3 regions of the Ningiella algicola genome follow, and region 3 is predicted to be linked to each of the others. Evidence: predicted binding sites of a transcription regulator. Region 3 holds the regulator's gene; each other region holds the start of a gene.
What was found. Region 3 encodes LexA, which represses DNA repair genes until DNA is damaged. Its sites were predicted from a motif close to TACTGTATNNNNATACAGTA; they were not measured.

Region 1 (4,293 bases), 2.0 Mb from region 3:
TGGAGGTGCCGGGTTTGTTCGTATTTTTAGGCGTGACACCAGAGGGTGAAAACCCAGCTACTGCGCCTAGTAATCACTCTCCATTGTTTTTTGCAGATGAGAGCGCATTAAAAGTAGGTACTGAGATTTACGTGAATTGGGCACTGGATTATGCAAATCTGTAAAGCTCAATTTGAGTCAGAATTATCTTCTAAGATGTTCACATCTATCGAAAAAGTCATCGTTTTCGACGCGTCTTTAAATAACAGAGGGCGAGATAAAATCTCGTATAATTACTGATGTGTTAACGACGATAATCTATTCATTCAAGTTGGGAATCGCTAGCCTGGCTATTGCTCAGTCTTTACTAGGTAATAGGCGTGAGAAAAAATACTCTTACTACTTGTCTGGCATGCTTATATGCCTCTCTATACATACACTTGGAGATTTGTTAATAGCTTCAGGTGGATATCGGTTTTTCCCGAATTTCGTTGGCTTACAATGGCCTTTAGCAACGTTGATTGGTCCTGCATTTTACTTCTATGCCCGCTCTATGACGACTCGTGCCGATGCACTAAGCAGTAAATCAATTGCGTTAGCTTGTGTTGGCCCATTGCTGGGCATATTTGCATTGCTACCATTCGCTATAGGATTAAACGCCGAACAAAAACTCGCGTTGGCGAATCCCTTAACCCGCGACGCTGAGCTATACCAATTTGCTCTCATTACCTGTTTACTGTCAACTGTCATTTTTTTAGTCACTACTTTGCTTTATTTCGGTGCCACATATCGACTTACCATAAGACATACTGCCCAGCTAATGAACAGATTTTCTGATATAAATAAGAAATCATTAAGCTGGCTCCAGTCAATTCTTATTTTGTGGGGGAGTGTTTGGATACTTTACACAATCAAATATGTTTCGAGCTTCATAGGCGTTGATTGGGCGGGTTCTGCTTTTGTAATCCCGTTGCTGAATCTATTGTTACTTCTTGCGTTTGCTAACTTATCGCTTAATCAACCCATGTTATCTCACGAACATAAATCAGAAGAGAGTGAATCACTAACTAGAACGCCATCGCTCGAAATGAGCAGGATGGAACGTGTTGCCACAAAGTTGCATCACGCGATGCAACGCGAGCGGCTATTTTGTGAAAATGAACTAACACTCCATAGATTGTCAAGCGCAATCAACGTATCAGAAAACCATATTTCTGAAACCTTATCCCAATATTTAAACCTTAACTTTTTTAAGTTCATAAACCAGTATCGTGTCGATGAAGCTAAAACCTTGTTGGCAAACACAGAGCTCTCAATTGTCGATATATCTCTCGAGTCAGGTTTTAACTCGCGCTCTACATTTAATGCAGCATTTAAAAAAGCGGAAGGCTTAACACCATCACAATATCGTAAACAACTCACTGACTTAAATATATCTGAGATTTAAGGTACGAATAGGCCCATTTAGACGACTTTGCACTTAACATACGGCACGCTTTCCTGAGAAATCCAACTTATCTGTAAGGAAAGATCGAATGTCAAACGTTCACGCAGCGCGCTTGGTAGGCTTATTATTTATTATTTCTACCGGCTCCTATTTAACAGCAAGCGAATTAATTTCGGGCGTATTGAGCTCACCTAATTTTATTGAACATGTATTTCCCAGCAAAAATTTACTGACGCTAGCTGCACTATTAGAATTTATTAACTCTGCTTCCGTGGTAGGGGTTGCAATCGTCATGCTGCCCATTATCAGACCTTTCAGCCAGCGAATTGCTTTGACTTATCTTAGCTTCAGGATTGTTGAGGCTATAATGTTACTCACCGGTACTGTCGCGTTGCTATCTCTCATCACTCTTAGCGAAGAATTTCTCAAATCTTCAACAAGAGATGTTGAATACTTATTTATCTTGGCTGAAATGTTAAAAGACGAACGTTATTTTTCATTTCAACTTGGCATGATCCCATTGGCACTGTGTGGCTTTTCGCTCTGCATGACCTTTTACCAGTACCGTTTAGTACCTAGGTTGTTATCTGCGCTGGGACTGTTGGGCTATTTATTGCTATTGCTGAAAGTGACTTTTGATTTTTTTGCAATTAATTTCGGTGGTGAATATCTGTATATGCCTGGCGCACTATTTGAGCTGCTTTTGCCATTCTGGCTATTTATTAAGGGGTTTGGTTTAGCTGAAATCCAAACTGATAATATGCAGCATTAGTGCTTGCTTTAAATTACAATAGTTGCCGATTACTCTTGCTGCCAAAGCCATCATAAATATAGCACCGACAGAGATGGAGGCGATTGGTGGCGAGCTGAACACGCCTTTCAGTCCATGTACTAAATCGTCCCGGATGAACCGCACTAGCCTCAGACCCAGCATCCAATACAGCACGAGCACCACCCTCATAATTGTTTTGGTGGGGCCTGCACCTTTTGAGGAAAACATCCAAAATCGCCACGGGAAAAATTAGCGATATCAGACTTCTGACCATGATGAGCAATTTGATACAAAGAGACTTAATATGCTCAAGCCTACTCAATCTGTCGGACATCTTTCTTGGTTTAGTAATTGAACTAACCACTGTTTAAATATACACTTAAATGAAGAGTTCGGTGAATGCACTTGGCGAATTCGAAGGTTAATAAATATAAGGATTTTAGTTATGCCTAATAATACTCAGCATGTTGTCAGAGCTACAGATGGTGGTTGGGTTGTGAGAAAAGGTGGTAGCAGTAAAGCTACAAAGCATTTCGAGACTCAAGATGAAGCGATCATCTGGGGTAGAGAAATCGCTAAACATCAAAATGCAGAATTTTATGTTCATGGAAGAGACGGAAAAATTCGAGAAAAGAATTCTTACGGCAAAGATCCTCACCCCCCGAAAGGATAAAAAATCGTTCATGGATGAATTTGATTTAAATGTTTTTGTAAATTGCCCGTTTGATAATGAATACCGTCAAACATTGTTGGCGATGATATTCACGTTAAAGCACATTGGCTTGAAGCCGAGATTGTCGCTAGAGCGCGTTGACGCTGCTGAAACTCGAATTGATAAGATAGTAAATCTTATTAAACAATCAAAATTTGGTATTCACGACTTATCTCGAATGGTTTCACAAGAAAACAACGAAACGTTTAGAATGAACATGCCTTTCGAGCTGGGAATCGATTATGCCTGTCAAAAGCTTAGCGGTTTGCCTTGGAGCAAAAAACAAATCTTAATTTTGGATATAGAAAAATATAGATATCAAAGCGCGATATCAGATCTTTCCGGTTCAGACATCAGAAGTCATAATGACGACCCAATGAAAGCGATGATCGAGGTACGAGATTGGTTTAATATAATTTTGGAACAACGGATTGTGAGTGGAAAGAAAATTTGGGCCGATTACAACGACTTTCAAGCAGAGTTGTATGATGAGCTTATTGAGAAAGATGGTCATGATAGCGTTGAAGAGGTTGAAATAATGGAAATCACTCAGCATATGGATCGCTGGCTGGATTGAGCATTTTTAGGGATCCCCTTAATGAGTTTGCTACGTGATAAAGTGTTGCAGATGTTTGTAATGATGTTGCACTAATGGTGTAGGAGCCACGTCAACGGCGGCGTTCAATACCCTGTGTCAACTATACCCCTAGCCCTGCCATATAGGCATGAAGACTTGATAACTTCTAAACGTTGACACTCCCCAGTATGCATTCGATTTTTCGATTTGTTTAAACCCCTGCTTTCGAAGAACATATCTCATATGAAGAATCAGATAACCGTGTGCAAATACGATGACTTGTTTGTGCCTTCTCGCTAGGTCTGTCAGGTAGCAGGACGCCACTTGCGCACGATGTTTAGCTTGTGCGTATGACTCAAAACTCCCCTTTTTGCCCATCATCCAAAGAAAACGATTAAGATAAACCCATGTCCATGCTCGCAATTTAAAGGGCAATTTAAACCTCGGAATGTCCATCTCACGAAACAGAGCAGACGTAAAAATAGGATAGGTGTCCATTTAAATTTTGGCGCTATCAATCGCTCTTGGTAAATCGCTTGAAACAACATAAAAACCATCGAAGCGCTCGCGCAAATGAGTGTTAGGACGACTGCTGTCAGATACTAATGCATGATTGTAGTTTCTTACCCAATTTGCGAAACCCGCGGCATTTAACTTTTGATTGGAAGCACTTGCAGGTTTGCCATGGCGAACTAAAACGATTTCCATGAGCCCTTAAAAAATCCTAGATCCTATTATCATCGATAAATAAACAATTATTTGTAAAGTAAACATGCTCTGATTTTTTTGACGTTCTTGTGAATACG
Region 2 (4,293 bases), 1.5 Mb from region 3:
ATAATTTGAGTTTGCCAGCGGGTAAAATGTCTTCCTTTATCTGGTCGCTAACCGAAGGTGATAAGGTGACCATTTCAGGTCCATTTGGTGAGTTCTATGCCAAAGACACTGACGCTGAAATGGTATTCGTGGGTGGTGGAGCAGGGATGGCGCCAATGCGCTCGCATATTTTTGACCAACTTCGTCGCATCAAAACGGATAGAAAAATTACGTTCTGGTACGGGGCTCGTTCATTGCGCGAAATGTTCTATGTAGAAGATTTCGACATGCTGCAAAAAGAAAACGAAAACTTCGATTGGTATGTGGCGCTTTCAGACCCTCAGCCCGAAGATAACTGGGAAGGCGATACAGGCTTTATACACAATGTATTGCTAGAGAATTACTTGAAAGATCACCCCGCACCAGAAGACTGTGAGTTTTATATGTGTGGTCCACCGATGATGAACGCTGCGGTTATCAACATGCTTAAAGACTTAGGTGTTGAGGACGAGAACATCATGCTGGATGACTTTGGTGGTTAAGCATTCAAATCAGTGCAAAAAAGGGGCCTTGAGCCCCTTTTTTCTCATTGCTTGCCTCATTGCAGTTTGCTCGTTATTAAGCGCTTGTGTGCCCAGCCAAGAGCAGTCAGAGGCTTTTAGCGGCAAGACGATGGGCACAACGTACAATATCAAGTACGTGCGAAGCACTGAGTCGGCGGATATAGATAGCCATCTTCTTCAGCGGGAAGTGGATAAGCGCCTTATTCAAATTAACCAGTTAATGTCGACTTATATCGATGACTCGGAACTGTCTTTATTAAATCAAGCACCGGCAAACGCCCCTTTCGCCATAAGCCAAGACACTGCTGTGGTGATCAATAAGGCCTTGGCGCTAGCTGAATTAAGTCAAGGTGCTTTGGATATTACAATTGGGCCAATTGTCAATATGTGGGGTTTTGGCCCGACTAAGCGTCCAGAGCGTGCTCCAAGTGCCGAGCAACTGAGTCGGGCGCAAGACTATGTTGGCCTGGATAAGGTGTCTATTAACAATAATTTGGTCACCAAGCACCATCCAAATGTGTATATTGATTTGTCGACCATTGCTAAAGGCTACGCAGTAGACGAGCTAGCCCAGATTCTTGAATCTTATCAGATTACCAATTACCTAGTGGAGATTGGCGGCGAGATGCGCCTGTCTGGTCAAAAACAAGGTAATCAAGACTGGTTAGTAGCTATAGAAAAACCGATTACCACTGAGCGCGTAGCTCAGCGTATCATTAGTATTGGGAACAATGCGATTGCGACCTCCGGAGATTACAGAAATTATTTTGAAGAAGATGGGGTGCGTTTCTCTCATCTTATTGACCCAAGCACCGGCGCGCCAATTCAGCATAACTTGGTCGCCGTGAGCGTGATCGCGCCAACATGCATCGAAGCAGACGGTCTTGCTACTGCCTTGATTGTGATGGGGGCAGAAGCAGGTACTGTTTTGGCAGAGCAAGAAAACATCGCTGCAATATTTATCACAAAAGAAGAAGATAGATTTGTAGAATACCGGTCTACTGCATTTGAAAGACAAGTCAAAATAGTCGAATAGAAAGTAGTCCAATAGAGCAGAGGTTAATTTGAGTACATTTATTCTAGCGTTTTGTTTTTTCTTATTGATGGTTCTAGCCATGGGCGTTGGCTATATCTTTCAGAAAAAATCCATATCTGGTTCATGCGGAGGGCTTGGCGCACTGGGTGTTGAGAAGGCATGCGATTGTCCAGAACCTTGTGACAGAAAGAAAGCGCGAATGGAAAGGGAAGCCGCACGCGAAGAAAAGCTGAAAGAGTGGAAAAACAACCAGATTATATAATGCACTTTTCAGTAGTATGCTTAATCAAAACAGAAGCTCGTTTTTTAGCGGGCTTTTTTATGCTTGGAATGGCTTGCATCATCAAGCAAAGTGCATGCTTGGCAAAAAAGGCAAAAAGCGTCATACTCCTGTGTAAATATACAGTCTTACAATAAGCACTCTTGGCATGCGCAAAATCATTCACGTAGACATGGATGCCTTTTATGTATCTGTGGAAATTCGTGATAACCCCGATTTAGCAGGGCATCCTGTCGCTGTTGGCGGAAAATCTAAAAACCGTGGTGTTCTGACGACCTGCAACTACATTGCTAGAGAGTATGGTGTGCGCTCAGCCATGCCAGCCGCCCTTGCGCTTCGAAAATGCCCGCACTTAATTATTGTGCCAGGGCGAATGCAGGTCTACCAAGAAATAAGCCAAAAAATCCGAGCCATATTTGAACGCTATACCTCAATTATTGAGCCACTCTCCTTAGATGAAGCTTTTTTGGATGTGAGTGATTGTGGCTTGTTCAAAGGTTCAGCTACGTTAATTGCGAAAGACATTCGAAAAAGCATTGAAAGCGAGCTCAAACTAACCGCATCTGCGGGTATCGCCCCGATTAAGTTTGTTGCGAAGGTGGCTTCAGACCTCAACAAACCTAATGGCCAATACGTTGTGACGCCGGCTCAATTAGATGCGTTCATTGAACAACTGCCATTAGAAAAAATACCGGGCGTAGGAAAAGTCACCTTTGAAAAACTTCAACAGCTTGGATTGCTAAGAGGTGCTGATATTAGAGCCTTACCCGAAAGCGAACTAGTTGAAAAGTTTGGCAAGTTTGGACGGTCTCTATGGCAAAAATGCCAAGGTCAAGATAATCGAGCGGTGGAAACCTCGCGGGTCAGAAAATCGGTAGGGGTGGAACGGACTTTCAGTGAAGATAAGGTGTCTGAGGCTGAGCTTGCAGAGTATATGACTGAACGCTTGGTACCTGAGGTAAAAAAACGTGCCGAGAAATACATAGAAAAACGCGGAATTGATAAGATCGGCGTGAAAGTTAAATTTCACGACTTTCAACAAACCACTAAAGAAGCAAAGCACGATACCATCGATGAACCGCTATTGTTGAATCTCTTGCATGAGGCGCTTGCCAGAGGGGGAGATAAACATGTTCGTTTGCTCGGTGTTCAGATTGGCCTAAAGGATGAGAGAGATGAGGATCACATGCAGTTGAGTTTTGATTGGGATGATTCCAAGAGGTTTTAATATGAGTAGTGTAATATGAGTTAGTCTGGAATCAAACACACGCTGTGAATGTGCAGAACTTGACCAAATCCACAGGTGGTGTTTCACCAAAGCCGCAACATGTTATGATCCCGATGTAGCGCGCATTAGAATTCTAACAGCCCTTTTGATAGTTATTGCCTAAAACAACCATATCGCCTTTATTCGATACTATGGAACTCAACTGCTTTTGGGGAGGTTTACACCACCACTTGATGCTTTACAGCATACGACCATGTTAAAAGACTTCACCATCCAAAGAGATTTTGACTTTGGTGTATGACACAACAGAGATATCGTGATACTTGAACATTCTATAGTTTTAGGCAAGTCATTTGGCATCTATCAATCAAGATTTGGGTACCAATGGCCAGCTTACTTGTTCATCTCAGGGACAAAGATTTTTCTAATCTTTTCAAGCCAACAAATAATTGAGTACTAAACTGTCCTAAAATGCAGCCGCCACAGAGGCTGGTCGATAGCTCTAGTTTGTTTTATACTCTGATGAGTAAAGCAAGGAAGCAATTATGGATAGACGACATTTTCTTAAATCAACTTCGATTGGTTTATCTTCACTTATACTAGCAAATCCTTTAAGTGTAAAAGCAAACACAAATGATCACCCTGATGTGATTACTGTCAATACTACAAATCAAAATATATCTGAAGCGCTGCAAGTCGCTTTTGAGCAAGCTTACAATTTATGGGTAGATGACCCGCTTTCAAGACGACCGGTTATCAAAATACCTGCTGGTCAATATGATGTGGCTGATATAGTTGGAAACAATCGTGGAAACTATCCATTCCATTTGCCTCCTACCTTTAAGTTAATGGGAGCCGGGCGCGACTTAACGCACATTACAAGTGCCCAACCCAGAAGTGATCAATATCGATTTTTGATGATAATGCCAAGTACAAGGTTAGATGTAATCAATACTTGTCCAACTTATGATAGTGCTTGTCTTGATTCGGCATTAAACCAGCTCGGTCCATCGTTTAATATCGAAATTACAGGGATCAGATTTCATGAATTCGACAATGCAATCAGTTTTAAAGATTCGCGTGATTGTTTAGTACACAATTGCGCCTTTAATAGTAGCCTTGTCGCTGTTCAATTAGAGCTCAACAGTGTGTTCGGCAATTCAAATCACCGATTTGAGCATTGTCACTTTGACGCTAGATCGCAAAG
Region 3 (4,293 bases):
TTTACGCCAGTCTTGCACACTTTCATCCAGAAACTGGTTTAGCTGAATAGGTTCTCCAAAGTTAACAAAGCCGTGGCCGTAGTTTTTGAGTTTGCGAATAGCAGAAAATACCTGTGTAGGGGACTCTTTCTTTTTTGTCTTTCCTTTGAGCTCTTTCATGTAGCTTTTCACTTCCATAACGTGCTCGTAACCAATATATACCGGTACTATCGATACGGGTCTGTTTATGCCTTTGGTCATCGCTTGCAGCGTCATTGCTAGCATGCCGGTCTTAGGTGGCAGTAAACGCCCGGTTCTGCTTCGTCCGCCTTCAGGAAAATACTTAACTGAGTAACCTTTATTAAATAGTAATTCCAGATATTCGCGAAACACCGCTGTGTAGAGCTTGTTTCCGGCAAAACTACGCCTCAAAAAGAACGCGCCACAACGCCTGAAAATGCCACCCGCAGGCCAGAAATTAAGATTAATTCCGGCAGCAATATGCGGCGTCACCAAGCCTTCATGATAAATGACATAGGTGAGCAGCAAATAATCCATATGACTGCGGTGGCAAGGTACATATATGATTTCATGGCCATTTTGTGCAAGTTCTCTCACTCGTTCAGCATGACCTACATCAATGCCGTCATATATTTTGTTCCAGATACGAGTGAGTACGCGATCGCCAGTACGAATCAAACCTTCACGATAATCTGCGGCAATTTCATCTATGTACTTGACCGCTTTACTTCGCCCAGCCTCGTAACTGCTGCCTTTTTGTTTAACTTCATCAGAGATAGTCTGTTTAACCGAATCCGCGCCCAATATGCTGTTATAAAGCGTACTGCGTTCTAATAGGGTGGGGCCACTTAGAGTCTGTCGTTTACGCTGAAAATGGGTTCGCGCCACACGCACCAGCTTCTGCGCAATTTGCTTATCGCTGCCGTGCAGCTCGGCCATTTGTTTGGTGGACACTGCTGGCGAATATGACACAAAATTGTCACGCCCAAAAAACAAGACGATCATTAACTTGCGTAGCCAGTTAGGTGAAGCTTTGCTGGCTAAAAGTTGAGCAAAACCACTTTTTTCCTTGCCAGCGGAGCGTCCCCAAGAAATAAAGACAGGCAGGATTTGTAAATCTAATTCAGGATGCTCACGGTGAATATGGAAGTATTCAGTAAACACATCTTCTATTGATGTCTTTGCAATTCGACGCGTAAATAGACTTTGCGGACGAGTTAAAAAGTAACGACGCTTTCGCTCCTTGCCTTCAATCTCGATGCCATCATAGGGGCTCGGCAAGCCAAGCGCCTGGGTGGATTTGTGAAGCGCAAGTTGGTCGGCAAATGATTCTGTCGGCAATAGATATAAAATAGGTCGGTTTTTATCGATACCTAACTCTTTCTCAATATCGGCCGGTACACTTTTAACAGATATCAGCCACCCGATAGCCTTTGAAATAAGAAAACGAAGAGCGTTGCCAAGCGCTTGCATAATGGCTCCTAAGCGAATCAAGACGCAAATATTAGCACGCTTTTGCTCGCTTATACTTAAAATAGTCTGGATAAAAAATGCGCCGTTGTTGTTTCACAGTGCAATCACGGTAGCTCAAGCGCATGACAGCGCGCCATTGAAGTCGCTTAAGATTTGCTCAAAGCAGTTGTCATTTATACAAATCGCGATATACTGCAAATAACTGTATAGAAAAACAGGCTGGTTATGCGTCCACTAACTCCCAGGCAAGAAGAAGTTCTTAAGCTCATAAAATCTACGATGATAGACACAGGCATGCCCCCAACGCGCGCTGAAATCGCTCGCGAGTTAGGGTTTAAATCAGCTAACGCTGCTGAAGAGCACCTTAAGGCTCTCGCTAAAAAGAACGTGATAGAAATTCTCCCCGGAACATCTCGTGGCATTCGCCTAAATTGCCCACTAGAGGACGAGATTGAAGAAGACGGCATTCCTTTAATCGGTAAAGTAGCGGCCGGGCAACCTATTTTGGCGCAAGAGCATGTCGATTCACACTATAAAGTAGACCCTGCCATGTTTCACCCCGGCGCAGACTTTTTACTGCGAGTTGACGGTATGAGTATGAAAGACATTGGCATCATGGACGGTGACTTACTTGCCGTGCACAAGACCAACAATGCCCGAAACGGTCAGATCGTTGTTGCGCGTATTGACGAGGATGTCACGGTTAAACGCTTTGAAAAGAGAGGCCCTACGGTTTTCTTGATTGCAGAAAACGAGGAGTTCTCCCCTATCGAGGTCGATTTACGCTCTCAACATTTTGAGATTGAGGGTTTAGCCGTTGGCGTCATTCGCGATAATGTGAATTTCAGTTAGGCTGCCAGATTTTTAAGGTCGTATTGAGCGGCCTTTTCCTTTCCATACGCTCGCGCGAAGCATAGTCAAGTAGTGCCTTGAGAATCGCATAGGCTGTTTGTGACCGCAACGGCGTGTTTCGTCGATTGATGCGATTACAATCAACATCATCCCTTCTTTTCGGATATTCAATGATTCTTTTAGTTAACCCTCCTGTCACAAAATATTCACATTAAATACAAAGATTTTAAGTCAAAAACTTCAGTTTGTTTAATTATTCAGCAAAAATATGGGTTTAACGATGTGATACGAAGGTTTTCCTACAAAAAGTGCTTTACCTAAGCTATTGTTTGATTAATCATTACACAGTTATTCACATATCAATAACATGACGAAAAGTCAGCCACATAATTTCGGTCGTACTGTAAACTGAACCTAAGAGAGCTGACTCGCTAAACACAACTTCGGGAGTCCAGTGTGAAGTCGCTGCAATTAGCTTTTACTGCCATATTAATGAGTTCACCCATGTTAGCGCTTGCTACAGCGGCAAGTGAACGTTCTGATCTTAATCTTCGACCGGGTGTTACTGACATCAGCCAAGATGTATATGGTCTACATATGATGATGTTTTACATTTGCGTGGTTATCGCTGTGCTGGTGTTTGGTGTCATGTTCTATTCTATGATCAAGCATCGAAAGTCCAAAGGCGCTAAACCCGCCAATTTCCACGACAACGTAAAAGTAGAAATTGCTTGGACTGTGGTCCCTTTCATGATTTTGATAGCGATGGCGGTGCCGGCTGCGAGCACGCTAATTGAAATGGAAGATGCGTCGAAGGCAGATATTACTGTGTTAGTCACCGGCTCACAATGGAAGTGGCATTATAAATACATGGATAATGACGTTGAGTTTTTCTCAACGCTTGCGACTCAGCGCGAACAGATCCAAAACAAATTTACCAAAGGCGAGAACTACCTGCTTGAAGTTGACCGTCCGCTGGTGATCCCCACAGGCAAAAAAGTCAGATTTTTAATTACCTCAGACGATGTGATTCATTCGTGGTGGGTGCCCGATTTTGCAGTTAAAAAAGATGCAAACCCCGGTTTTATAAACGAGGCCTGGACAAATGTGAATGAGCCGGGCGTGTATCGTGGACAGTGCGCCGAGCTTTGCGGAAAAGACCATGGCTTTATGCCGATTGTGGTCATTGCAAAAGACCCTGCTGAGTACGATGCTTGGATTGATGAACAAGAAGCGATTGCGCTAAGAGCAAAAGAAGAAGAGCAACGTTTGTTAGCGATGAATATGTCGATGGAAGAATTAATGGCGGACGGCAAACGCGTGTATGACGCGGTTTGTGCTTCATGCCATATGCCAAATGGTGAAGGCCTTGCTGGTGTATTCCCAGCAATTAAGGGGTCACCCGTAGCGCTGGGTCCCCAAGAAGATCATATTGGCATTATCGTGTACGGACAATCCGGCACTGCAATGCAGTCATTTTCGAGACAGCTTACTATGTCAGAAATCGCTGCGGTGGTTACTTTCCAGCGTAATGCATGGGGAAATGACACCGGTGAAATGGTTCAAGCAAAAGATGTTAATGCCATCATGAATGGCCAGTAGGAGAAAATTTACATGTCAAGTGCAACAGATATCGCAAATGCTCCAGACGCTCATGGCGACCACGATGATCATCATCATCACATTCCAAAAGGCTTAATGCGCTGGGTATTAACGACTAACCATAAAGATATTGGCACACTTTATTTATGGTTTGCTTTCATTATGTTTTTAGTGGGCGGCGCAATGGCAATGGTCATTCGTGCTGAGCTGTTTCAGCCAGGCCTACAAATAGTTGAGCCGAATTTCTTTAATCAAATGACAACCGTTCATGGTCTGATTATGGTCTTTGGGGCGGTAATGCCAGCATTTACCGGATTGGCAAACTGGTTGGTCCCCATGATGATTGGTGCGCCTGATATGGCCCTG

Region 1: the regulator LexA is predicted to act here: its motif matches at 2,560-2,579, upstream of PN836_RS00435 (DUF2188 domain-containing protein).
Region 2: the regulator LexA is predicted to act here: its motif matches at 1,967-1,986, upstream of dinB (DNA polymerase IV).

What each region holds. Positions count from the first base shown of each region.
Region 1 covers NZ_CP171821.2:90,758-95,050, reverse strand. Annotated here, with positions in the region: gene PN836_RS00450 (amidohydrolase) at 1-164, shown strand, start outside; gene PN836_RS00445 (helix-turn-helix domain-containing protein) at 428-1,426, shown strand; gene PN836_RS00440 (DUF4386 domain-containing protein) at 1,539-2,198, shown strand; gene PN836_RS00435 (DUF2188 domain-containing protein) at 2,644-2,871, shown strand; gene PN836_RS00430 (hypothetical protein) at 2,882-3,487, shown strand; gene PN836_RS00425 (hypothetical protein) at 3,986-4,195, opposite strand.
Region 2 covers NZ_CP171821.2:4,368,394-4,372,686, forward strand. Annotated here, with positions in the region: gene nqrF (NADH:ubiquinone reductase (Na(+)-transporting) subunit F) at 1-521, shown strand, start outside; gene PN836_RS19060 (FAD:protein FMN transferase) at 610-1,578, shown strand; gene nqrM ((Na+)-NQR maturation NqrM) at 1,607-1,840, shown strand; gene dinB (DNA polymerase IV) at 2,007-3,086, shown strand; gene PN836_RS19075 (hypothetical protein) at 3,632-4,293, shown strand, end outside.
Region 3 covers NZ_CP171821.2:2,856,862-2,861,154, reverse strand. Annotated here, with positions in the region: gene plsB (glycerol-3-phosphate 1-O-acyltransferase PlsB) at 1-1,473, opposite strand, end outside; gene lexA (transcriptional repressor LexA) at 1,699-2,325, shown strand; gene coxB (cytochrome c oxidase subunit II) at 2,818-3,927, shown strand; gene ctaD (cytochrome c oxidase subunit I) at 3,940-4,293, shown strand, end outside.